DNA from 3 places in the Novosphingobium sp. PhB55 genome. Region 2 is predicted to be linked to each of the others. Evidence: predicted binding sites of a transcription regulator. Region 2 holds the regulator's gene; each other region holds the start of a gene.

Region 1 (7,524 bases), on a different contig from region 2:
CGGCGACCGTCCGCTGGCGCAACTGGTGCCGCTCTACCGCGACCCGCGCTCGGACATGCCGGTGACGCAGTTCGACATGAAGTCGGTGGAGGATACTGGCCTCGTCAAGTTCGACTTCCTCGGCCTGAAGACGCTTTCAGTGCTGAAGAAGGCCTGCGACCTGCTGGAACGGCGCGGCATCACGATCAACCTCTCGACGCTCGCCTGGGACGATGCGGCCGTTTACGAACTGCTGAAGCGCGGCGACACCGTGGGCGTGTTCCAGCTGGAATCGGAAGGGATGCGCCGCACGCTGGCGGCCGTGAAGCCCACCAATTTCGGTGACATCATCGCGCTCGTCTCGCTCTACCGTCCCGGCCCGATGGACAACATTCCGCTGTTCGGCAGGCGCAAGAACGGGCTCGAATCGATCGAGTATCCGCACGACAAGCTGGCCGGTATCCTGGGCGAGACTTACGGGATCTTCGTCTATCAGGAACAGGTCATGCAGGCCGCGCAGATCCTGGCAGGTTATTCGCTCGGCGATGCCGACCTTCTGCGCCGCGCCATGGGCAAGAAAGTCCAGGCGGAGATGGACAAGCAGCGCCAGCGCTTCGTCGATGGCTGCAAGGAGGTTTCCGGGATCGAGGCGGGCAAGGCCAACGAACTGTTCGACTTGATCGACAAGTTTGCCGGCTACGGCTTCAACAAGTCGCACGCCGCCGCCTACGCGCTGCTCGCCTATCACACCGCCTGGTTCAAGGCGCATTACCCGCACGAATTCTACGCCGCCTCGATGTGCTTCGACATGCACCAGTCGGAAAAGCTCGCGATCTTCGTCGATGACGCCCGGCGCAACGGCATTCAGCTCGCAGCGCCCGACATCAACATGTCGGAAGCCGAATTCTGCGTGGAGGAAACGCCGGACAGCCACGCGGTGCGCTATGCCCTCGCGGGTATTCGCAATGTCGGCGAGAAGGCGATGGACGCCATCGTTGCCGAGCGCGAGGCGAACGGCAAGTTCGTCAGCCTCGACGACGTGTTCAGGCGGGCACCTGCCGGCTCGATGAATCGCCGCCAGCTCGAAAGCCTGGCCGCTGCCGGCGCTTTCGACGCCCTGGAGCCGAATCGCGCCAAAGTCCTGGCCAATGCCGATACCCTGCTGGCGGAAGCGGATCGCTCCTCGCGAGAGCGGAACAGCGCCCAGCATGGCCTGTTCGGCGGGGACGATCATGTCGAGCAGGGCTTGCGCTTCGTGGATGCGGACCCTTGGAACCGCATGGACCAGATGGCCAAGGAGCGGGAGACTTTCGGCTTCTACTTCGCCGCTCATCCGGTGGAGCAGTTCCGCGCCGTGGCCTCGGCCAACGGGGCGCGGACCTATTCCAGCCTCATGAACGGCGGCGGGGCAGGGCGCACGGATGCGGTCATGGCGGCCATGGTCGAGAACGTGCAGAAACGGAAGACGCGCCGTGGCAAGGACTTCGTCATGGCCGACTTCTCGGACCAGTCGGGCAATTTCTCTGCCTCCTGCTTCGAGGAAAGCCTGGTCGAGAACTTCGTCAGATGGTCGAAAGAGGGCGCATGCGTGCTGCTCAATGTCGAACTCGACAGCCCCAGCCCGGACGAACCGCCGCGTGTGACGGTGCGGGGCGCGCGGCCGCTCAACGAAGTGAAGGCGGGGGCCCGCATGCTGCTCACGCTCGACATAGACCGGGTGGAAGCCGTGCAGGAACTGGCGATGCTCATGCGGCCGGGAGCGCCGGGCTGCGGTGAAGTGGTGGCAGTGCTGGATCTGGGCGAGGGGCGCCGGCAGAAAGTCCGGCTGGGACGGGATTTCGCGCTCGACGGCGAATTCGCCGAGCACCTTGCCAGTGTGGCAGGGATCTCCAACGTGTCGCTGATCGCACGAAGGGGGCCGGAAGGCCTTCGCCGCGCGGCCTGACCGCATACCCCCTCGATCCGTCCGTCTGCCGCGCGGCCGGTCGCGGCAGCTTGCTATCAGGGGCAAACTGCACCTACCTTTTGCCTTGGCGGGCCTTCCTCCAGGGGGCAGCCGCAGGAAGAGGGGGGCACCTGATGCTTGGGGCGATGCAGGAATGGGACCTTCGCGTTACGGGGCTGCTCGATCACGCCGCGCGCGAGCACGGCACGCGCGAGATCGTCACGCACTGGGTCGACGGCAGCGAAACCCGAACGGACTGGGCCGGTATCAGGCACGATGCCCTGAAGATGGTGCAGGCGCTGCGGCGGCTGGACATCTATCCCGGAGACCGCGTGGCGACGCTGGCGATGAACCACGGGCGGCACCTTGCGGCCTGGTTCGGGGTGACCGGCGCGGGCTGTGTGCTCCATACCCTCAACCCTCGGCTTTTCGAGGAACAGCTCGCCTGGATCGTCAACGACGCATCCGACCGCGTCTTGATCTACGACGCGGCGTTCCAGTCCATCGTCGAACGCCTGCTGCCGCGGTGCCCCTCCATCGCCCATGCCATCTGCTTCGATTCGGCGGCATTCGGGCCCTGTTTCGATGACTGGATCGGGCTGGAGGACGGCCGGGCGCTCTGGACGCCGGGAGCCGAGCGCGATGCCTGCATGCTGTGCTATACCAGCGGCACGACCGGGCATCCCAAAGGGGTGCTCTATTCCCACCGCTCCAACGTGCTCCACACCCTGGCGATCATTGCACCGTCCTGCCTGGCCCTGGAGCCGCGATCCTGCGTCCTGCCGGTGGTGCCGATGTTTCATGCGAACGATTGGGGGCTGCCCTGGGCCTGTGCTGCGGTCGGCGCGAAGATGGTCTGGTGCCAGACCAGCGAGGCTGAGACGCTCTGCGACCTCCTGCGAAACGAAGCGGTCACCCATGTGGCCGGGGTACCGACGGTCTGGTTCTCGATGTTCGCGCACCTCGACAGCACGGGCAGGGACATGCCGCCTATCCGCCAGGCCCTTTCGGGCGGCGCCGCCGTACCACCGAGCGTGGTCGAGCGGCTGATGCGTGCCGGCGTGCGCGTGGTCCAGGCTTGGGGCATGACGGAAACCTCGCCGATCGCAACGGTCACTTACGAACCGGCCGGATGGGACGAGATGACCTTCGAGGAGCAGGTCCTGGTCAAGAGCTTCCAGGGCCGCCCGCTCTACGGCAGCGAAGTCCGCATCGTCCCTCTCGCCGGAGAGGAGGAGGCAGGCGGCGAGGCAGACGGCATCGAGGTAGGGGGCATCGGAGCGGAGGGCAGGGCATCGTCCGGCGCCCTGCAAGTGCGCGGTGCCTGGACCGTACGCCGCTATTTCGGTGCCGAGGAGGACTGCGTAGACAGCGATCAGTGGTTCGATACCGGCGACGTGGCCGCGATCCAGCCCGACGGCGCCTTGCGGATCACGGACCGCACCAAAGATCTCATAAAATCCGGCGGCGAGTGGATCAGTTCGGTCGAACTCGAAAATGCCGCCGTGGCGCATCCCGATGTCATGGAAGCGGCGGCCATCGGCATTTCGCATCCAAAATGGGACGAGCGGCCGCTGCTGGTCGTCATCCGCAGACCGGAAAGCGCGATCGACGAGCGTCAGCTATTGGCATTCCTGGCGGGCCGGGTGGCCAGGTGGTGGTTGCCGGACGCGATCGAATTCGTGTCCGACATACCCCACACCGGCAGCGGGAAGATCAGCAAGAAAGACCTGCGCGAACGCTTCCGGGGGTATCGCCTGCCGGATTGACCGTTCAGCAGGATCCCTCAGTTACCGTCGTTCTTCTGGACGTTGTCGGCAGCGTTCTCTGCCGCGTTGCCGACCTTGTTTGCGGCCGAGCCGACATTGTTGGCCGCTTCGGTGATGGCATCGTCCTTGGCGGTTTCGCTCTGCGTGCCCTTGCTGAAGAGGTAGATGCCGCCGACAACCGCGATTAGCAGGATCAGCGCCATCACGATGCCCGTCGCTCCTCCCGATGATCCGCGTTCGCGGATGATCGTCGTGGTGGTGGTCGGAGCTTCGGGCGCGCGTTCGGTCGTTACGGTTTCATCGGCCATGACAGCCTCCTGTCCATTTTTATCGTTGGGCAGGGAACGCGCGAGGATGGTTTTCGGTTGCGGAGCGCCTCAGACGGTCACGCGCACCTGGCTCGCTTCACCGACGCGGACATGGACCTGGTAATAGTACTTGCCGGAGGGCCTGCCGTCGGAGGAAAAGTTGATCCGCACCTGCTGGGCAACTCCGCGCACCACGATCCGGCGCTTCTGAAGCCGCTTGCGGACCTGGTCGAGATCGACCGTGCCGATGAAGGCCTGCATAGCCGCAGGCGTCATGGCCACGGTCAGGCAATTGCGGTCGCGGTAGTCGTCTTCGGAGTTGAGGTAGAACAGTCCGTTCTGCTGCCCGACTTCGACGACGGGCATTTCGAACATGCCGGCCACCCCGGCTTTTTCGCCGAGATAGGAGGCATACGTTACCGCCTCGATAGCGGAAAGGCATCCCCGGGCGCAGGAAAGTGCGCGGAAGGCCGTTGGTGCGGCTGCGGTGCGAGTTGTCTCGACAGGGGTGGCTGGGGCAGAGGAAGAGGCAGGCGGAGCGGCTGGGGTGGAAGCCGCCGGCGCGACGGTGGTGGCAAAAAGAGCGAGAGTTGCCAGCAACATGGAATCAGCCTCCACCTGTATTTCGAAACGAAGGCTATAGCAGCGAAAGTTGACCGTCCAGCGACGGCCGGCGGAAGGACGTGCTGTCCAGCAGGATCGCCGGTTTCGCGAATCCCATGCGGGTCATCGCCACCTTGAATCGCCTGCGGAACAGATCGGCCCAGACGCCGGTGGGGCGCATGCGGGTGAAGAAATCCGGATCGTTGTCGCGGCCGCCGCGCAGAGATTGGATCGTGGCCATGACTTTGCCCGCCCGATCCGGAAAATGCACATCCAGCCATTCGCGGAACAGGGGCGCCACTTCGTGGGGCAGGCGGACCATGATCCATGTCGCGCGGTCGATACCCTTATCCTTCGCGGCATGAAGTATGTCTTCGAGGAACTGATCGGTAATCGAGGGAATGACCGGCGCAATCGAAACGTGGGCGGGCACGCCCGCATCCGCCAGACGCCCCAGCGCGGCGATGCGCTTGGCAGGCGCAGCCGCTCGCGGTTCCAGCAGGCGCGAAAGCTTCGGATCCATGCTCGTCACCGATATGCCCACTTCCACCAGCTTCAGCCTGGCCAATTCCGCGATCAGGTCGAGATCCTGCAGAACCCGGTCCGATTTGGTGGTGATCGTTACCGGATGCCGCGTTTCCAGGCAGACTTCGAGCACACTGCGGGTGATCCGATAGCGGCTTTCGATCGGCTGGTAAGGGTCGGTATTGGTGCCCATGGCGATGGGAGCGGGGCGATAGCCAGGCTTCGCCAAAGTCTGGCGCAGCAACCGTGCCGCATCCGGCTTGGCGAAGAGCTTCGTTTCGAAATCGAGGCCGGGGGAAAGGTCGTGATAAGCGTGGGTCGGCCGCGCGAAGCAGTAGATGCAGCCATGCTCGCATCCCCGGTAAGCGTTGATCGAGCGGTCGAAAGGGATGTCCGGAGACTTGTTGAACGACAGGATCGAGCGAGGATGCTCCTCGGTAACTGTCGTGGCCGGGTGCCGCGCCGGACCGTCGATCTCTTCCGCGGCATCCATCCAGTCTCCGTCGCTCTCCCGCTGCGGCAGGTTGAAACGCCGGCTGGCCTGGCCGCTGACGGCACCTCTTCCTTTTTGGATTGGCCCAGGAACTCGCATGTGATTCGTATGAACAAAAAGAGAACAAAATGCAACCCGAAGCCGTTCGGTTGATATTGCTCCGGCCAGCCCCTAGGCAGGCCCGACAAGCAAAGGGAAATCCGATGGCAGGCGCAGCGCGCAGGATAGGGGCCGAGACATCCGCGACGCGAGCGCGCATCGTCACGGCGACCGTGGAATTGATCCGGGACGAAGGCTATGCCGCCGCCAGCACGCGGCGCGTGGCCGCGCGCGCAGGGCTCAAGCCGTCGCTGGTGCATTATTATTTCCCCACCACGGACGATCTGCTTCTGGAAGTGTGCCGCCAGGGCGCGGCGGACAGCGACCAGATGATCGAGGAAGCCCTGGCCTCCGCCGATCCCGTTCGGGCGCTCTGGGGGTTCTTCGTGGATACCAGCCGGACGGCCATGTCCGTCGAATTCATGGCCCTGGCCAACCATCGTCCGGCCGTGCGCGAAAAGATGGCCGAGCACAGCATCGCCATGCGCCGCCGCCAGGTCGAGATCCTGGAGCGCCTGCTGGGCGATCGGCTGAAGGCCGTGGAGGGTTTCGACCCGGCCGGGCTCACCGTGATCCTTGCCGGTATCGGCCGTTGCATCGTGATGGAGGAAGGGCTGGGCGCCGAGATGGGCCACGAACAGGCGCGCCGCATCGTCGAATCCTGGCTTGACCGCCTGCAGGGCGCGGGCTGACTTTCGCAAGGGCGATCCATCGCCGCTACGCGCTCGCGCCGATTTGAACAGGCGTTCAGGCCGTGATATTGGAACTCTCGTGAGCCGCTGATTCAGCGGGCCCAATATGACGGGAGAATTCCAGGATGTCGGTCGAGACCCAGACCAGGCTGAAGGCCGAAGAGATCAAGCCGAAGATCGGTAGCCGCGTGCTCAACAGCAGGGAAGACCTGCTCGCCGGAACGGTGGCCACCGAAATCCGCGAGCTGCTGGAAGCGCGCGGCGTGCTCGTGTTCCCGCAAGTGAATTTCACCGACGAGGAACAGGTCGCCTTCACCAAGACGCTCGGCACGTTCGCGCCCGAGCGGAAGGGCGGCGAGGAGGTGATTTCGAAGATCACCCTCGACGCCAAGGAAAACCCGATGAGCGCCGAGTACCTCAAGGGCTCGCTTTATTGGCACATCGACGGCACCCGCAACGATGTGCCCATCCTGGCCTCGCTGCTGTCTTGCCGCGTGCCCAGCCCCCGCGGCACGGGCAACACCGGCTTCGCGAACACTTACGCCGCTTTCGAGGAACTGCCGGCGGACAAGCAGGCCGAATACGAGCAGTACCGCATGATCCACGGCCCCTGGGCCAGCCTCTTCTATTACGAGCCCGAGCCTAGCCTCGCCAAGTTGCAGGGCTATGCGCAGATCGGTGAGCAGGAACTGCCGCTCGTCTGGAAGCACAAGTCTGGCCGCAAGAGCCTGGTGATCGGCTGCACTTCGGCGCAAGTGGTGGGCAAGTCCGCGCTGGAGAGCGCGATGATCATCCATGGTCTGCGCGAATGGGCGACGGGGCCGGAGTTCACTTATAGCCACGAGTGGGAAGTGGGCGATCTCGTCATGTGGGACAACACCGGCACCATGCACCGGGCCGAGGCCTATGACCCCACTTGCGGCCGCATGATGCATCGCACCAAGCTCGAAGGCGAAGAACCCTTCGAATAAGCGACAGCCCGCAAGGCGGCGTCGCCGCTCGAAGGGACAAGAAAAAACCCTCCACCTGCGAAGGCGGAGGGTTTTTTGTACCCCAGGTCCGAAGACCCGGGGCTTGGATGCGAAAGGCTCAGGCCCAGGCAGCCATCTTG
Region 2 (7,524 bases):
CGTCCGCTTCCTCATCGCCCTCACCGAACGAGGCGAGACTTCAGGCGAAATCGCCGGTGCTGCCCGGGCGATGCGCGCGCGCATGATCCCGATCTCGGCGCCCGCCAACGCCATCGACGTCTGCGGCACGGGCGGTGACGGCCATCACACGCTCAATGTCTCGACCGCGGTATCGCTGGTGGTTGCCGCCTGCGGCGTGCCCGTCGCCAAGCACGGCAACCGCGCCGCCAGTTCCAAGGCCGGCGCAGCCGATACGCTCGAAGCGCTGGGGCTCAACCTCGACCGCGCCGCGGAAACGGCTGAGGAAACGCTCGGCGACCTCGGCATCTGCTTCCTCTTCGCCGCCCGGCATCACCCCGCGATGGGACGGATCATGCCGATCCGCAAGGCCATCGGCCGCCGTACGATCTTCAACCTGATGGGGCCGCTGGCAAACCCTGCAAACGTCACGCGCCAGCTCGTCGGCATTGCCCGACCAGCCTATGTGCCGATCTATGCCGAGGCATTGATGCACCTGGGCAGCACGCATTCTTTCGTCATTTCCGGCGACGAGGGGCTGGACGAACTCAGCCTCGCCGGCGGCAACGAAGTCGCCGAGATCAAAGACGGCGAGCTTTCGATGCGCCGCGTCTCGCCTGAGGATGTAGGGCTGCCCATCTCTCCTGTCGGGGCGATACGGGGCGGCGATGCCGCGCATAATGCCGATGCCCTCCGGCGACTGCTGCTCGGCGAGCATGGCGCCTATCGCGATGCCGTCCTGCTCAATGCCGCGGGCGCCCTCATCGTTGCCGGTGAGGTCGAAACCTGGCGGGAAGGCGTGGAAGAGGCTGCCGAGGCTATCGACAAGGGCTTGGCCAATGCTCTGCTCAATTGCTGGATTTCCGCGCTTCGGGCTTGAGGCGCTGCGTGTTTTCGAGGGTACCGATGTCCGACAAGCTTACCGAGATCTGCGACACCAAGCGCATCGAAGTGCAAACGCGCAAGGGTTTCGCGACGCTGGATGACCTGGATGCCCGGTCCCGCGAACAGAGCGCACCCCGCGGCTTCGAGGCGGCCCTGCGCCGGAAGGCGGAGACCGAATTCGCCTTGATCGCGGAGATCAAGAAAGCTTCGCCTTCCAAGGGTTTGATCCGGCCGGATTTTCGCCCCACCGAACATGCCATCGCTTATGAACGCGGCGGTGCGGCCTGCCTCTCGGTGCTGACCGACGCGCCTTACTTCCAGGGCCATGAAGATTTCCTCGTCGAGGCCCGGGCCGCCTGCTCGCTTCCGGTGATCCGCAAGGATTTCATGATCGATCCCTGGCAGGTCGCCGAGGCGCGCTCGATCGGCGCCGACGCGATCCTGATCATCGTCGCCGCGCTGGACGACGTGCTTATGGCCGAAATCGAGGCTGCGGCGCGTGAGCGCGGGATGGACTGCCTGGTCGAAGTCCACAACGAAGACGAGATGGAGCGGGCGAGCCGCCTCAAGTCGCGTCTCATTGGCGTGAACAACCGTGATCTCAAGCGGTTCGCTACCGATATTTCGACGACGGAACGCCTCGCCCCGCTGGCACCCGCCGGCACCCTGCTCGTGAGCGAAAGCGGCATCAACACTCACGACGATCTGGAACGGCTGTCGGCTTGCGGCGCCCGTACTTTCCTCGTTGGCGAGAGCCTGATGCGTCAGGCCGATGTCCAAGCGGCAACCCGCCAGCTCCTCTTCGCAGATTGAGGATAGCCCGCGCTTGAGCAAGTCCCTTACTCACATCGATGCGGAAGGCTCGGCCCGCATGGTCGACGTTGGTGCCAAGGCCGCGACCCGCAGGGTCGCCGTGGCGTCCGGACGGATCACGATGAGCGCCTCGGCCCTGGAAGCGATCCGCGCCGGCAATGCACCGAAAGGCGACGTGCTGGGAACGGCGCGCATCGCGGGGATCATGGCCGCCAAGAAGACGGCGGACCTCATCCCGATGTGCCACCCGCTGACGCTCGACGCCGTGAACCTGGATTTCACGTTCGAGGACAGCGCCGTGCTGGCAGTGGGCACTGCATCGCTGAGCGGCAAAACCGGGGTGGAAATGGAAGCCATTACAGCGGTTTCCGTTGCTCTGCTGACAATTTACGACATGGCCAAGGCGCTCGACAAGGGCATGGTGATCGGTGACATTCGCCTGATCGAAAAGCGCGGGGGCAAATCGGGCGACTGGAAGATCGAGACATCGCCGCGATGATCCCGCCGATCGCTCTGGAAGAGGCACAGGCCCGTCTGCTTGCGCTGGTCGAGCCGCGGCCCATCGAACACGTCGACATCGACAGTGCGCTGGGTCGCTATCTCGCAGCCCCGTTGCTGGCACGCCGGGTCCAGCCCGCCGCCGATATCTCCGCCATGGACGGTTATGCCGTAAGCGAAGGGGACTTGTCCGGACCCTGGCAGGTGATCGGTGAAAGCGCGGCAGGACGGCCTTTCGGTGCAGCCGTCGATCCGGGCCAAGCCGTGCGGATCTCCACCGGCGCCCTGTTGCCCGACAATGCGCGGGCCGTGATCCTGCAGGAGGATGTCGACCGGAACGGCGATCGCCTTGCCCTCACGGGAGAGGCGCCCTCACCAGGCCACAAGCACGTCCGCTTCCGCGGCATGGATTTCGCCGATGGAGCGCCGCTGCTCGCCGCCGGGGCACTGATCGGACCGGCCCAGGCCGGTCTTGCCATTTCGGCGGGCCACCGACATCTCGCCGTCCGCCGCCGCCCCCGGCTCACCGTGATCGATAGCGGCGATGAATTGTCCGGCGATCCCGAATGCTGCGCAGCCCATCAGATACCCGCCAGCAACGGCGCCATGCTGACCGCTCTTGCGCGTAGCGTCCCCGTCGATGCAAATCGAAATGGACCAATCCCCGACGATCTGGACGCTCTGGTCGCCGCCTTCGACGCGGCCGCCGATGCCGACGTGATCGTGACGAGCGGGGGAGCGTCAGTGGGCGATCACGACCTTCTTCGGCCGGCACTGGAAAAATGGGGCGCGGAAATCGACTTCTGGCGCGTCGCTATCAAACCCGGCAAACCGCTCATGGTCGCGACACGGCAGACGGCAGGGCGTCGTCAACTGGTGATCGGGCTTCCCGGCAATCCCGTGTCCAGCCTGGTAACTGCATATTTCTTCGTTCTTCCCGTACTGCGCGCATTTCTGGGCGCTTCGCAGCCCTTACCCCGCGCGATTGCCACCAGGCTTTCGGCACCTTTGAATACGGTGGGTGCGCGCCGCGAATTCCTGCGGGGATCTTGGGACGGTGAGGCGGTCCATGCCCTCTCGCTACAGGATAGCGGCGCCTTGTCCTCACTTGCCGCCAGCAATGTCCTGATCGACCGGTCGGCGCATGCCCTCGCCGCTGATCGCGGTGATCCGGTTCAGGTGTTCTTGCTCCAAAATGGCGGTATTGCTTGACGATACTCTATTCGTTGCATAATTGTTCCCTCATTGTTCGCAGACAAGTTCCCTGAACGACACATCAAGTCAGCCGGGGCCGGTTCGTCGGGCGATTCAGGCCAAGTGCCACAGAACACATGAGGCTAAGCAGATGTTGACGCGCAAGCAGCACGAATTGCTCCGGTTCATCCAGGTCCGGCTTGAAGAAAGCGGCATTTCCCCCAGCTTCGAGGAAATGAAGGAAGCGCTCGATCTCAAGTCGAAGTCGGGCGTCCATCGATTGATTTCCGCGCTGGAGGAACGTGGCTTCATCCGCCGCCTTCCCAACCGTGCCCGCGCTCTCGAAGTGCTCCGCCAGCCCGAAGATGCCACGAGCAAGCCGGCCAAGGCCGCGGCTGCGGTATCGGCGGCGCGTGGCGGCAACGCCGCACCTTCCCGTCCGGCGGCGGTAGCCAGGCCAGCCAACGATGTGATCGAAATCCCCCTACATGGTCGTATCGCCGCGGGCGTGCCGATCGAGGCCCTGGAAGGCCAGTCCTCGCTGCCGGTGCCTGCGGCCCTGCTCGGTGCAGGCGATCATTATGCGCTGGAAGTCTCGGGCGACTCGATGGTCGATGCCGGCATTCTCGACGGAGATTTCGCACTCGTAAAGCGGACCACCACGGCCAGGGATGGCGAGATCGTCGTCGCCCTTGTCCGGGGCGAGGAAGCGACGCTCAAGTATCTGCGCCGGGAAGATGGCATGGTGCGCCTCGATCCCGCGAACGCCGCTTACGAACCGCAGATCTACGGACCTGACGAAGTAGAAGTCCAGGGCAAGCTGGCAGGCCTGCTGCGCCGCTATCATTGATCCATCTCAGGAGGGCGCCCTGTTCGCCCTCCTGAGGCCAGCGGTCGCTAATACCATCCCTTGCGTTCGACCATGGCCGGCGCAGCGGGTTTCCACCAGCCATGATTTCCTTGCCCCTCCGCCACGGTCGTCACACTGCGGCTTGCAAGATCGATAGTCAGCCCGCCCGTTCGATCCAGCATCTGGCGATCAACTTTGAGCCACTTCGGTCGGCAGGTCCTCGGCAAGCGGCGCTCGGCAATCACCACGTCGGCCCACCCGCACGCCTCGGACAGTTGCATCTCGGGGACGATGGCCCTCCCCCGCGCGATCAACACATGCCGAGCCTCCACGCCGTGACGTAGCTCGACGGCGCAGAAGTCCGCGTTGCATCGCGTTCCGGGCGCCGTCTGCGCATTGATCGGGACCTCTCGCGTCCCGGCAACTTCCATGAGGTTGTCCAGGGCGAAATCGCCGGAACCGGCGCGGAGCATCACGAGCCGATGGCTCTCGGGATCGATCCAGCCCACATGGCGGCCATCGCCCGAAACCATGATGTCCGGAACCGGAATGAGCATCAAGCCGAAGAAACCGGCAGCTATAGGCAAAATCCCCCATAGCCGGATGCGACTGTCCCAAAGGCCCAGCCAGAGCCCTCCAGCAACAAACAACGCAAAATGCCACCCACTCATCGTGGGCATCACCCGAACGGCTCGCGGTTCCGCGGCTATGAAGCGGGCGATGGCCAGCAGGGCGTCGATAGCGTGGTTCGCCAGCCACCACACCGGACCTCCAAGCCCAACCACATCGAGCAGCAGCGCCAGGGCGACGAAAGGCATGATGACCAGCGTCGTCAAAGGGATCGCGATCACATTGGCGACAGAACCATAGAGGCCGGCACGATGGAAATGGAACAGGGCGATGGGCATCAACGCAAATTCGATCGCAATGCCGGTGATCAGGATCATCGTGAGGTTGCGCACGGCCTTGAACGGCCAGGCCTCTTCCCGGGGTGCCAACCAGCGCTTCAGCGGCTCTGCATTGCCGAGTGCCACCAGTACCATCACCGCCGCGAAGCTCATCTGGAAGCTGGGACCGACGACCGACTCGGGCCAGATGACCAGCACGATGACAGCCGCCACCGCCAGCAAGCGCATGGACAGCGCTTCACGGCCCCATGCCATGGCAGCGAGAACGAGCAGAGCGCCCAGGAAAGCCCGCATGGTAGGCACCTGCGAGCCGCTCAGCAGCGTGTAACCCAGCCCCGCGGCCGCACCGCATGTTGCGGCCAATATCGGCAGGCGGACCCTCAGGGCCAGTGCCGGGAAAAGGGCCAGAAGGCGCAATACGACGAAATAGACGCAGCCGATCACGGCACTCACGTGAAGTCCGCTGATCGACAGAAGGTGAGCCAGGCCCGCATCGCGCATGGCCTGGGCATCACCCTGGCCGATCGCGCCCATGTCTCCGGTCGTCAGCGCTGCCGCGATACCGCCCGGCGACCCCGCGAGATGCGTCGTTATATGACGGGACAACGCGGCACGCTGGTCGGCGAGCCAATCGCCTCCACGCCCGAGCGATATCACTTCGACCGGCGATGTAATCGAGCCCGTGGCCGACAGGCCCGAAAACCAGGCCGCGCGCGCAAAATCGTATCCACCAGGGAACATGGGTGATGCCGGAGGGGTAAGCCGGCCCCGGAACCGAATGACCGCACCGGTGCTCAGCGGCTGTTCCCGCAGCGCGGTCGGCAGGTTGACCCTGACCTTGATGGACCGCCCGCTTCGTGGCTCTCGCAACGCCAGTGTCAGCCGATCCCGCTGCAGCGCCGGCTGCTCTTCGAGCGACAGGACCCGGGCCGTGAAGATGCCCGACATGGTCCGCTCTATGGCCGGTTGCCCGACGATTTCCGACCGGGTCCAGATCGACAGGCACCCTGCCAGGACGACCAGCGATAGCGAAAGGATCGCCTGTCTGATATAAGGAAACCGAGCCGATCCCACGTGCCAGTTCAATGCGAATAATGCAATCGCGACGCATACTACGCAAAGGGCTGCCCATGTCGCTGCAGACGACAGGAAAAACCAAGCAATTGCGCCAGTTCCAAAGGCCACGGCCAGCCACGGCGCTCTGGTGAAACTGCAGTTCGAAAGAAAACACTCGACACCCGCCAAACCGCTCGACAAGTGGCTCTTGCTGATCCATGGGCGATGCTGCAATGCAGCGCCTCCGGCTAAAACCGGACGCTCGAAATCAACCGTCGTGGCGGCGTGGCTGGCCATGGCGAGCATAGGACAGGAAGGTTATTAGAATGGCAAGCGGCAGTGCATCGAGCGGAGCGGCGGCAAGCAAGGCCGTCGTCACGCGCTTTGCCCCCTCGCCCACGGGTTATCTCCATATCGGAGGCGCTCGTACCGCTCTCTTCAACTGGCTTTTCGCCCGTCACCACGGCGGCAAGTATCTGCTTCGCATCGAGGACACCGACCGCGCGCGCTCGACCGAGCCGGCGATCGAGGCGATCTTCGACGGACTGACCTGGCTCGGCCTCGATGGCGACGAACCGGCGGTGTTCCAGTTCGCCCGTTCGGACCGCCATGCTGAAGTGGCCGCCGATCTGTTGGCTAACGGCCATGCCTATCGCTGCTACCTCACGACCGAGGAACTCGCCGAACGCCGCCAGAAGGCGCAGGAAGAACGCCGCCCGTTCCGCATCGACAGCGAATGGCGCGATGCCGATCCCTCGACTTGGCCCGCCGACAAGTCCTACGTCGTGCGCGTCAAGGCGCCGCGTGACGGCGAGACCACGATCACCGATCTGGTCCAGGGCGAAGTCACCGTTCGGAACGAGGAAATCGACGATTTCGTCATCCTGCGCTCCGACGGTACGCCGACCTACATGCTGGCCGTCGTCGTGGACGATAACGACATGGGCGTTACCCATGTCCTGCGCGGTGACGACCACCTCAACAACGCCTTCCGCCAGCTCGTGATCATTCACGGCATGGGCTGGGAAGTGCCGGTCTACGGCCATGTGCCGCTGATCCACGGTTCGGACGGCGCCAAGCTTTCCAAGCGTCACGGCGCTCTTGGCGTCGATGCCTACCGCGACGAGATGGGCGTCCTGCCGGAAGCGCTGTTCAACTATCTGCTGCGCCTTGGCTGGGGCCACGGCGATGAAGAATTCATCAGCCGCGAACAGGCCGTGAAGTGGTTCGACATGGCCGACGTCGGCAAGTCGCCCTCGCGCTTCGATCTCGCGAAGCTGCAGAATCTCAATGGCCACTACT
Region 3 (7,524 bases), on a different contig from region 2:
AGCAAAAGATCGATACGACTTTCCTAATCTCGCATCGCATGGCGCTCGAGGACGCCCCTAAGGGTTACAAGATGTTCCATGACAATCAGAACGAGGTAACCAAAGTCGTCCTCAAGCCGGGTTTCGAACAGGGAAAATCGATCCCAGTCACATAGAATGCGAGATCGCAGCCCTTATGACTCTGGCGCAGCTTCGGGCTGAACACCGCACTGAAATGGCGCCGCCTGGAGCCGCGCCGAGCGAGTAGGCGCTGCAAGGATTAGGGGCTGGATGAGGCATTGGACGCGGCAGCACAGCATCATCGCACTCAGGAAATGGTACGGAGCCGCTACTTGGAAGACTTAGCCGCCTGGGTCGACCCGGCAGCCACAATGATTGCTGCCATGATGACGGCGGCGAACCTCGGCGCGCGTATCACCGGTTTGGGGTTTGTTGTCTTGACCGTAGGTTCGCTCGCCTGGTCTGCGGTGGGGCTGTCGACGAGCCAAGCGAACCTGATGGTCACGAATGGCTTTCTGACATTGGTCAACCTCGTGGGAATTTGGCGCTGGTTGAGTAGGCGACGCGCTTATGAAGACGGCGGAAAGTCCGCCACCAGTGCAGGCGAGCGCTCCGCCTATCCGGCCCTGCTTACCGCAAGCGGCATTGCGGAAATGCCGGTGGTGACAAGAGAAGGTGACCCCATCGGAAAGACCGTTCACGCGTTGCTGACCTGCAATGACGCGCGCGTGAGCTACGTTGTCATCGCATCCGATTTCTTGGGCGGTATTGGGGAAGAGCTTCGCACTGTCGGCAAGCGGGAGTTGGCTTTCACCTACGAAAAATTTCAGTTGCGGCAACCGCGAGCTGACTTCGAGCGATTGCCCCAGCTGCGAGACGAGGTCTGGCCATCCTCGACAAATGATCTCGAATTTAAGGACGATTTATGAACGGTGGTTACGGTATCGGAGAAACCGTCCTTTCTCTCGCCGAGCAGCTTCGCAGGGGCGACTTACTCTATCTTGCAGACGATGAACAGGAAGCCGAAGCGTTGGCTGACGCCCTGGCTGCACTCGCGCCTGAGAACCCTGTAATATTCCTGCCCTCAAGTGACACTCTGCCAGGAGACGCGGCGCCGGCATCTCCTGCCAATATCGGTCGGCGTATATCTGCCCTGCGGGAGCTTCGCCGCATCGGACCAGCTGGTTCGCGCCCAAATCTTGCAGCCATCTTGAGCGGAGAGGCCGCCGCACGGCTTTACGCACATCCTTCGGCTTTCGATACCGCCCCGCCCTGTCTGCGCCAAGGAGACCGGATCGATACCGAGAACTTCGCCGCCGAGATGGAAGCGATAGGTTACGTGGAAGACGATCGGGTCGACGAGCCGGGTGAAGTGGCCGTTCGAGGGGAGGTCATCGACATCTTTCCAGCAGATGCCGGTTTTCCTGCGCGCATAGAGGTCACAGGCGGCCGCATTGCCGGAATTCGGCATTACGATCCAGTGACGCAGCTGACCCAAGACCCCTGCGAAACGCTGGAGATAGGACGAGCATGCGAACCGGATGCGAAAAAGGAGGTAACGATACTGACCCATCTGTCACCTGGCCAGATCGCCTTTTCGCCAAATGCCGACAAACGCAGGCAGCGTTTCATCCGCCTCGCCGAAGAAACGGCTGGCAGCAGCAGTGCCAACATTGATGCAGCATCCGAGGAACTTTGGACCAACGAGCTCGAGAATTGGCAATCTGGCGGGCCAGTACCCACGGCAACGGCGCCTGTGCCGCGGTTTGCTCAGCAACGAGCCCCACTGGCCGCACTGAAGCGCTTCGCCTTGCCGCACCTGAACGAGGGCAAGGTGCTGCTATTGGTAGGCGGTGCGCGTGACGTTCGTTTCCTTCGCTCGAAGCTCGCCCGAACATTTGGTGCGGATATCCAGACAATCAACGCATTCGAGGCGTTGCAGGAACTTCAGCCAGGCGGCGTTGCCGCGCTCATTGCCCCGATCGACCGAGGAGCCATGTGCGGTAATGTGTTGATGGTGTCGGCCGCTGATCTGCTCGGCAGCCGCGCAATTATCGGCGATCACGAAAGCACCTTTGCGGCAGGGCCTTTGCTGCGCGGTGTGGATGTCAGGACGGGCGATCTCGTGGTTCACGAGGAACACGGCATTGCCCGTGTCATCGGGTTGGAGCAGGATCCGGGCACTGCAGGCTTGGAAGTCATCGCTCTCGAATATGGCGGCGGCGATCGGCGGCTTGTCCCTGTTCACGAAGCCGGGCGGCTCTGGCGCTACGGCGCCGATAGTGATGCCGTGAAGCTGGACAAACTCGACGGCACCAGCTGGGCCAAGCGCCGCGGCGCAATCGATGAAGCCGTTGCTGAAAGCGCTCGCGAGCTTCTCCGCCTCGCGCACCAGCGAGGCACGCTCAAGGCACCTGCCCTGGATCCCGGCAGCGCGGATTACGAACGTTTCGTCGCTGGTTTCCAATTTAACGAAACCCCCGATCAGACATTGGCCATTCAGGCAGTCCGGGACGATCTCGCCAGCGGCAGGCCAATGGACCGTCTGATCGTCGGCGATGTGGGCTACGGCAAAACCGAAGTCGCGCTGCGTGCTGCCGCCCTCGCGGCGCTCGCGGGGTTTCAGGTCATTCTCGCGGCCCCGACGACCGTGCTGGTTCGCCAGCACCTTGAGACGTTCGAGCAGCGGTTCAAGCCATCGGGTTTGAAAGTGGCCGGACTATCCCGGCTTTCAAGTGCGGCCGAGAAGAAGTCTGTGAAAGCCGGCCTTGCCGACGGTTCCATCCGCATCGTGATCGGCACCGCCGCAGTCATGGCCAAGGATGTTCGCTATGCGAAACTGGGGCTGGTCATTATCGACGAGGAGCAGCGTTTCGGAGCATCCGACAAGACGAAACTTCGTGGGCGGCCTGACATTCACCTCATGGCGATGAGCGCAACGCCGATCCCCAGGACGCTGCACCGCGCGATCATCGGACTTCAGCAAATCTCCGTGATTGCGACGCCCCCTGCCCGCCGGCAGCCGATCCGAACCAGTCTCGCCGGCCCTGACGATGCCATCATCCGGACGGCACTGCTACGCGAGCGCTCGCGCGGCGGGCAGAGCTTCATCGTCGTGCCTCGAATTGAGGATCTTGCGCCGCTCTGCGAACGGCTGGCCCGCATCGTGCCCGATCTGGCGCTGATCACGGCCCACGGGAAGATGCCGGCAGGGGAAATCGACGAAGCAATGGTGCGCTTCGGCAGCGGCTCAGGCGATGTCCTGCTTGCAACCAATATCATCGAGGCGGGTCTCGATGTGCCGCGGGCAAACACCATGGTCATATGGCGGGCAGATCGTTTCGGGCTTGCCCAACTTCATCAACTGCGCGGCCGGGTCGGTCGCGGCAATCGCCGGGGCCAGGTCTTCCTCATAACCGAGAGCGGCGAAATCGCGGACCGGACCATGAAGCGGCTGCGAACGCTTGCAACCTTTAACCAGCTGGGTTCCGGCTTCGAAATAAGCGCGGCCGACCTTGATCAGCGGGGGGCCGGGGATCCGCTCGCGGAGACGCAGGCAGGCCATATGAAGCTAATCGGCGTCGATCTCTACCAGCATTTGTTCGAAGCCGCGTTGAAGGAAGCCAGGAACGAGGATTCCGGTCTGTGGATGCCTGAGCTGAACCTGGGTGACGTCGGCGGCCTGCCTCCGGCCTGGATACCCGATGCAGAAGTTCGGCTCGCGCTCTATGTTCGCCTGGCGAGGCTCGTCGACGCAAATGAAGCCGACGCATTCGAGGCAGAGCTGTGCGACCGGTTTGGCACTCTGCCCGCCGCTGCCGGGCGCCTGATCGAAGCCAAAAAGATCGCTATCTTGGCACGAGAGGTGGGGATCGAGAGGATCGATGCAGGCCCGGCGGCAATCGCATTGACACCTCGAGATCGTAAGCGGCCCCGCCCGAAAACCAGCGAGCTCCTCGCCAAGGGTGACCGCTGGATATTGAAGGAGCGGTTTGAGGCGGGTGAGCGCTTATGGCAAGTTGCCGCACTCCTCGAAAGCCTCGCGCCGATGGCGGATTGACGAGATGCATAACAAATCGATCAGCGCCCTGCCCATTTCGGGCTTGCGGACGATTTGCAAATCGGTTCTCGCCAATCCAAAATTACACCGCTTCAATATCCGGCGGCCGGAAATATCAGCCGATGGATGAATTCCAAGACAAGTATTGACAGAGAGATAATGGAATAAAATCCGCCAATATTGACATCAATAATGAGAGATATATTACTTGTTACCTGCACTAATACGCCACATGCGAAGCGCAAGCCCCGGCAAGAACGCTCATTAACAGCACCGCGCGCGTCCAGGGTGTGGCACAATCAGACAGATGGCGCTAAGCCGAAAAATATTTCGGAAAATGACAGCGCCGGCAATCTTCAAGCATGGACGCTATCTGGCCCGGCCGTAGCCGCGAGTTTTCGCAGCTCGAGGCCGGTGGTTTGACCAGCACTCAGCTATCAAAGCGACCCTTGCTTTCCCGATCGTGCGGATAGCTGTGGGAAAGCGAAATAACAGATAGCCAAACTTCGCGCCGAACCGTCCAGTTTTCGTATGTCGGAGCGAACTGATCCGGTGCATCGAGTGCGCCAAGGTGCACCTCCACCTCGTCGCCGTAGCGCGCGAACACTGAAGATCCGCAACGAGGGCAGAAATGCCGGCCATTGTAGGCCTCGGTGACACCCTGAATTGTTACCGCGTTTTCTGGAAAAATGGCTGCAGCAAAGAACAGGGCACCATGGTGCTTGCGGCAATCGAGGCAGTGGCAGACGCCCACACGGTAGGGCTGCCCACTCGCCCTGAACCGAACGGACTCACAAAGGCATCCACCGCGGACCTCCTCCATCACCATCAATCCCTGCCGAGCTTCGCCTTCAGCGCATCGATGCGCTGAGAGGCTTCGGCCTTGCTCAGGCCGTCGGGCGGCAGATCCTCGTTCGCTTCCTCACACAGGGTCGTGAGATAGGAGGCCTGGGCACCGGTCATCAGGTCATCTCCCGAAACCCAGTCTTCTGGAGCCTTTTGGGTGTTCGAGCCTGGGTGGTCATCGAGCTTGGGATTATGCAGTTCCTCAGCCATGTGCTCGGTCCTTGTTCGTGGTTCGTTCTAAAACGGCCAGGTAGCGCGGTTAGTTCCCGGGCGGCCGTTCGAGCGCAGCACCGTTCTCGAAGGCAGCCTGGGCGCGGGGTGAAACTGGCCGGGTGGTAGCCGAGATCGGGATCTCGGCGCACGACATCGCCTCCCAGTGCATCTGGTTGGCCGACCGGATAGAGTGCGACGCTTCATCGCCTCTCCGCCACCCATAGCCAGCAGCATCAATGGCCGGGGGCGTCCGCGCCGGCAGCTCATCATCCCAAGATGTCTCAATGACCGGAGACCGCAAGGACCCGTACGTGCGACGAGAAGAGAGAGCGGACGGAACTATCCGTTGTCGATGCTGTTTTCCTGAATGCGCGATGCCTTCCGGTCCTCGCTGGAGGTTATCTTGAAGCAAAGCGACGACTGGCATCTCACCGACATTCTCGATTATGAGCATGGCCGTGGCGATCCTTTTGCCGCAGCGGTACGCGCAACGCGCATGCCGATGGTCATCACTGACCCGGCCCAGCACGACAACCCCATCGTATTTTGCAACGTGGCGTTTCAGGAACTGACCGGATACACCCGCGAGGAAATTCTCGGTCGCAACTGCCGTTTTCTGCAAGGCCCCGATACAGATACGGGCTCGATAGCGAAAGTTCGCGAGGCCATCGAGAATGGCCATGACATCGATGTAGATCTGCTCAATTACCGCAAAGATGGTTCGACCTTCTGGAATGCCCTCTACATGTCCCCGGTTCGGGACAAGGCAGGGACGATCCGGTTTTTCTTTGCCTCACAGATGGATGTCACTGATCGGGTTGATGCCCAGCGCCTTATCTCAGAGCAAAAAGATCTCGTCGAACGCGAGGTTGAACGGCGGACCGCCGATCTAAGGGGGGCATTGGAGGCCAAGACGATCCTGCTCCATGAGGTCGATCACCGCGTCAAAAACAACCTGACGATGATCGGATCATTGCTGCGCCTGCAGGTGCGCACGATTGAAGACCCCGAAGTGGCGGCCAAGCTGGATTCCATGTTGGAGCGGGTCGACGCCCTCGCCGTCGTTCACCGGCAGCTTTATCAGTCCGAGGATCTTGGGCGCTTCGATCTTGGTACTTTCGCTCATAACCTTGCAACTGACGTCGTAGGCGCCAGTGGCCGCAGCAATATTGCTCTTGATGTGAAGACACAGTCTCTGTTTGTCGATGCTGCGCATGCTTCCGCGCTCGGCCTGATCCTCAATGAAATATTGACCAATGCCATAAAGCACGCCTTTGCCGATGGCAGAGCTGGGCAGCTTAGTCTTCTGGTAAAGGACGAAGCGGGACGCGGCCTCATCAGGATCTGCGACGACGGGCCAGGCCTGCCATCGACGAAGCGGACCAAAAGCATCGGCACCGCCCTTATCACCCGGCTGGCCCGGCAAGCCCGCGCCGAGGCGAACTGGAGCGATAATGGTCCGGGCACCTGCGTAACCATCACATTTCCTCGCAGCGAGACGGCAGAATGAGTAGCGTAATGAATGTCCTGATCGTCGAAGACGAAATCCTGCTGGCAATGGATATCGAAGCTATTGTGGAGGATAACGGCCATCGGGTGCTGGCCGAAGTAGCCAGTCTCAAGGACGTGGAAGCTCTGCCAGACGATATCGATCCACAGCTTGCTCTGGTCGACATCCATCTGGCCAATGGCTCCAATGGCTTGGATGTCTGCCAAGTAATCCAAAGGCGCTGGCCCGAGGCGTTGATCGTCTTCGTCACGGCTAATGTGGCGAAAATCCCCGAGGATTTTCTGGGTGCACACGGCGTCATAGCCAAGCCCTTCTCCCATGCCGGGGTCGCCAACGCGATCCGCTATCTTGCAAATGGCGTATTCAATCCACCGCCGAGCGTACCGCGGCCAGCAAGCCTTGTTCCGTCTCCCCATTTGGAGCGCCGCTGGGCCCTGGCCTGAGCCGTGGTTCATAAGAAGCCTTTCCTTCCCACCAAGATCTGTGCCGCGTGCGCGCGGCCATTTTCATGGCGCAAGAAGTGGGAGCGAGATTGGGAGAATGTACGGTTCTGTTCGGAACGCTGTCGGCGGTCCGGAGCTGGAAGCGGCGCCGGCTCAAAGGAGTAGGCCAAAGAGGCGGGGCTTACCCGAAATCGAACGATTTGAAGCGCACGTCATTATCAGAGTTCTTGCCGTCGGCATGCGGCAGCCAGTAGTTGCTGTGTGTTTGGGGGCCCAATCTTTGTCGCCGCTATCGCCCGCTGGATGCTGAGCCGGAAAAGGGTGGAATGCAGTGTAGAAACTGACGAAATCCTCGGTCCAGCCTTTAAAGCTGTGATGTTTGCGACAGGCTTGAAGAGCCTGCCGATGATCTATTCCGAATTTATCAAATACGGCGCGGCACGCTTCCAGCC

Evidence for each region. Region 2 encodes LexA, which represses DNA repair genes until DNA is damaged. Its sites were predicted from a motif close to GTTCCNCNCTTGTTCT; they were not measured.
Region 1: a site for LexA is predicted at 5,732-5,747, ahead of EDF57_RS19025 (PA0069 family radical SAM protein). Genes of this name have one in related genera too.
Region 3: a site for LexA is predicted at 5,119-5,134, ahead of EDF57_RS21890 (DUF3072 domain-containing protein). Genes of this name have one in related genera too.

The regions. Positions count from the first base shown of each region.
Region 1 is NZ_SODQ01000007.1:324,736-332,259, forward strand. Features, by position in the region: gene dnaE (DNA polymerase III subunit alpha) at 1-1,924, shown strand, start outside; gene EDF57_RS19010 (long-chain fatty acid--CoA ligase) at 2,059-3,693, shown strand; gene EDF57_RS19015 (hypothetical protein) at 3,711-4,001, opposite strand; gene EDF57_RS25585 (hypothetical protein) at 4,071-4,376, opposite strand; gene EDF57_RS19025 (PA0069 family radical SAM protein) at 4,639-5,721, opposite strand; gene EDF57_RS19030 (TetR/AcrR family transcriptional regulator) at 5,826-6,413, shown strand; gene EDF57_RS19035 (TauD/TfdA family dioxygenase) at 6,539-7,384, shown strand; gene EDF57_RS19040 (NADP-dependent isocitrate dehydrogenase) at 7,503-7,524, opposite strand, start outside.
Region 2 is NZ_SODQ01000001.1:287,135-294,658, reverse strand. Features, by position in the region: gene trpD (anthranilate phosphoribosyltransferase) at 1-898, shown strand, start outside; gene trpC (indole-3-glycerol phosphate synthase TrpC) at 925-1,716, shown strand; gene moaC (cyclic pyranopterin monophosphate synthase MoaC) at 1,730-2,215, shown strand; gene EDF57_RS01405 (molybdopterin molybdotransferase MoeA) at 2,212-3,426, shown strand; gene lexA (transcriptional repressor LexA) at 3,560-4,258, shown strand; gene EDF57_RS01395 (ComEC/Rec2 family competence protein) at 4,306-6,519, opposite strand; gene gltX (glutamate--tRNA ligase) at 6,549-7,524, shown strand, end outside.
Region 3 is NZ_SODQ01000009.1:106,807-114,330, reverse strand. Features, by position in the region: gene EDF57_RS21910 (zinc-dependent alcohol dehydrogenase) at 1-155, shown strand, start outside; gene EDF57_RS21905 (PRC-barrel domain containing protein) at 333-929, shown strand; gene EDF57_RS21900 (DEAD/DEAH box helicase) at 926-4,060, shown strand; gene EDF57_RS21895 (GFA family protein) at 4,491-4,883, opposite strand; gene EDF57_RS21890 (DUF3072 domain-containing protein) at 4,889-5,116, opposite strand; gene EDF57_RS21885 (histidine kinase dimerization/phosphoacceptor domain -containing protein) at 5,487-6,629, shown strand; gene EDF57_RS21880 (response regulator) at 6,638-7,072, shown strand; gene EDF57_RS21875 (DUF2256 domain-containing protein) at 7,076-7,237, shown strand.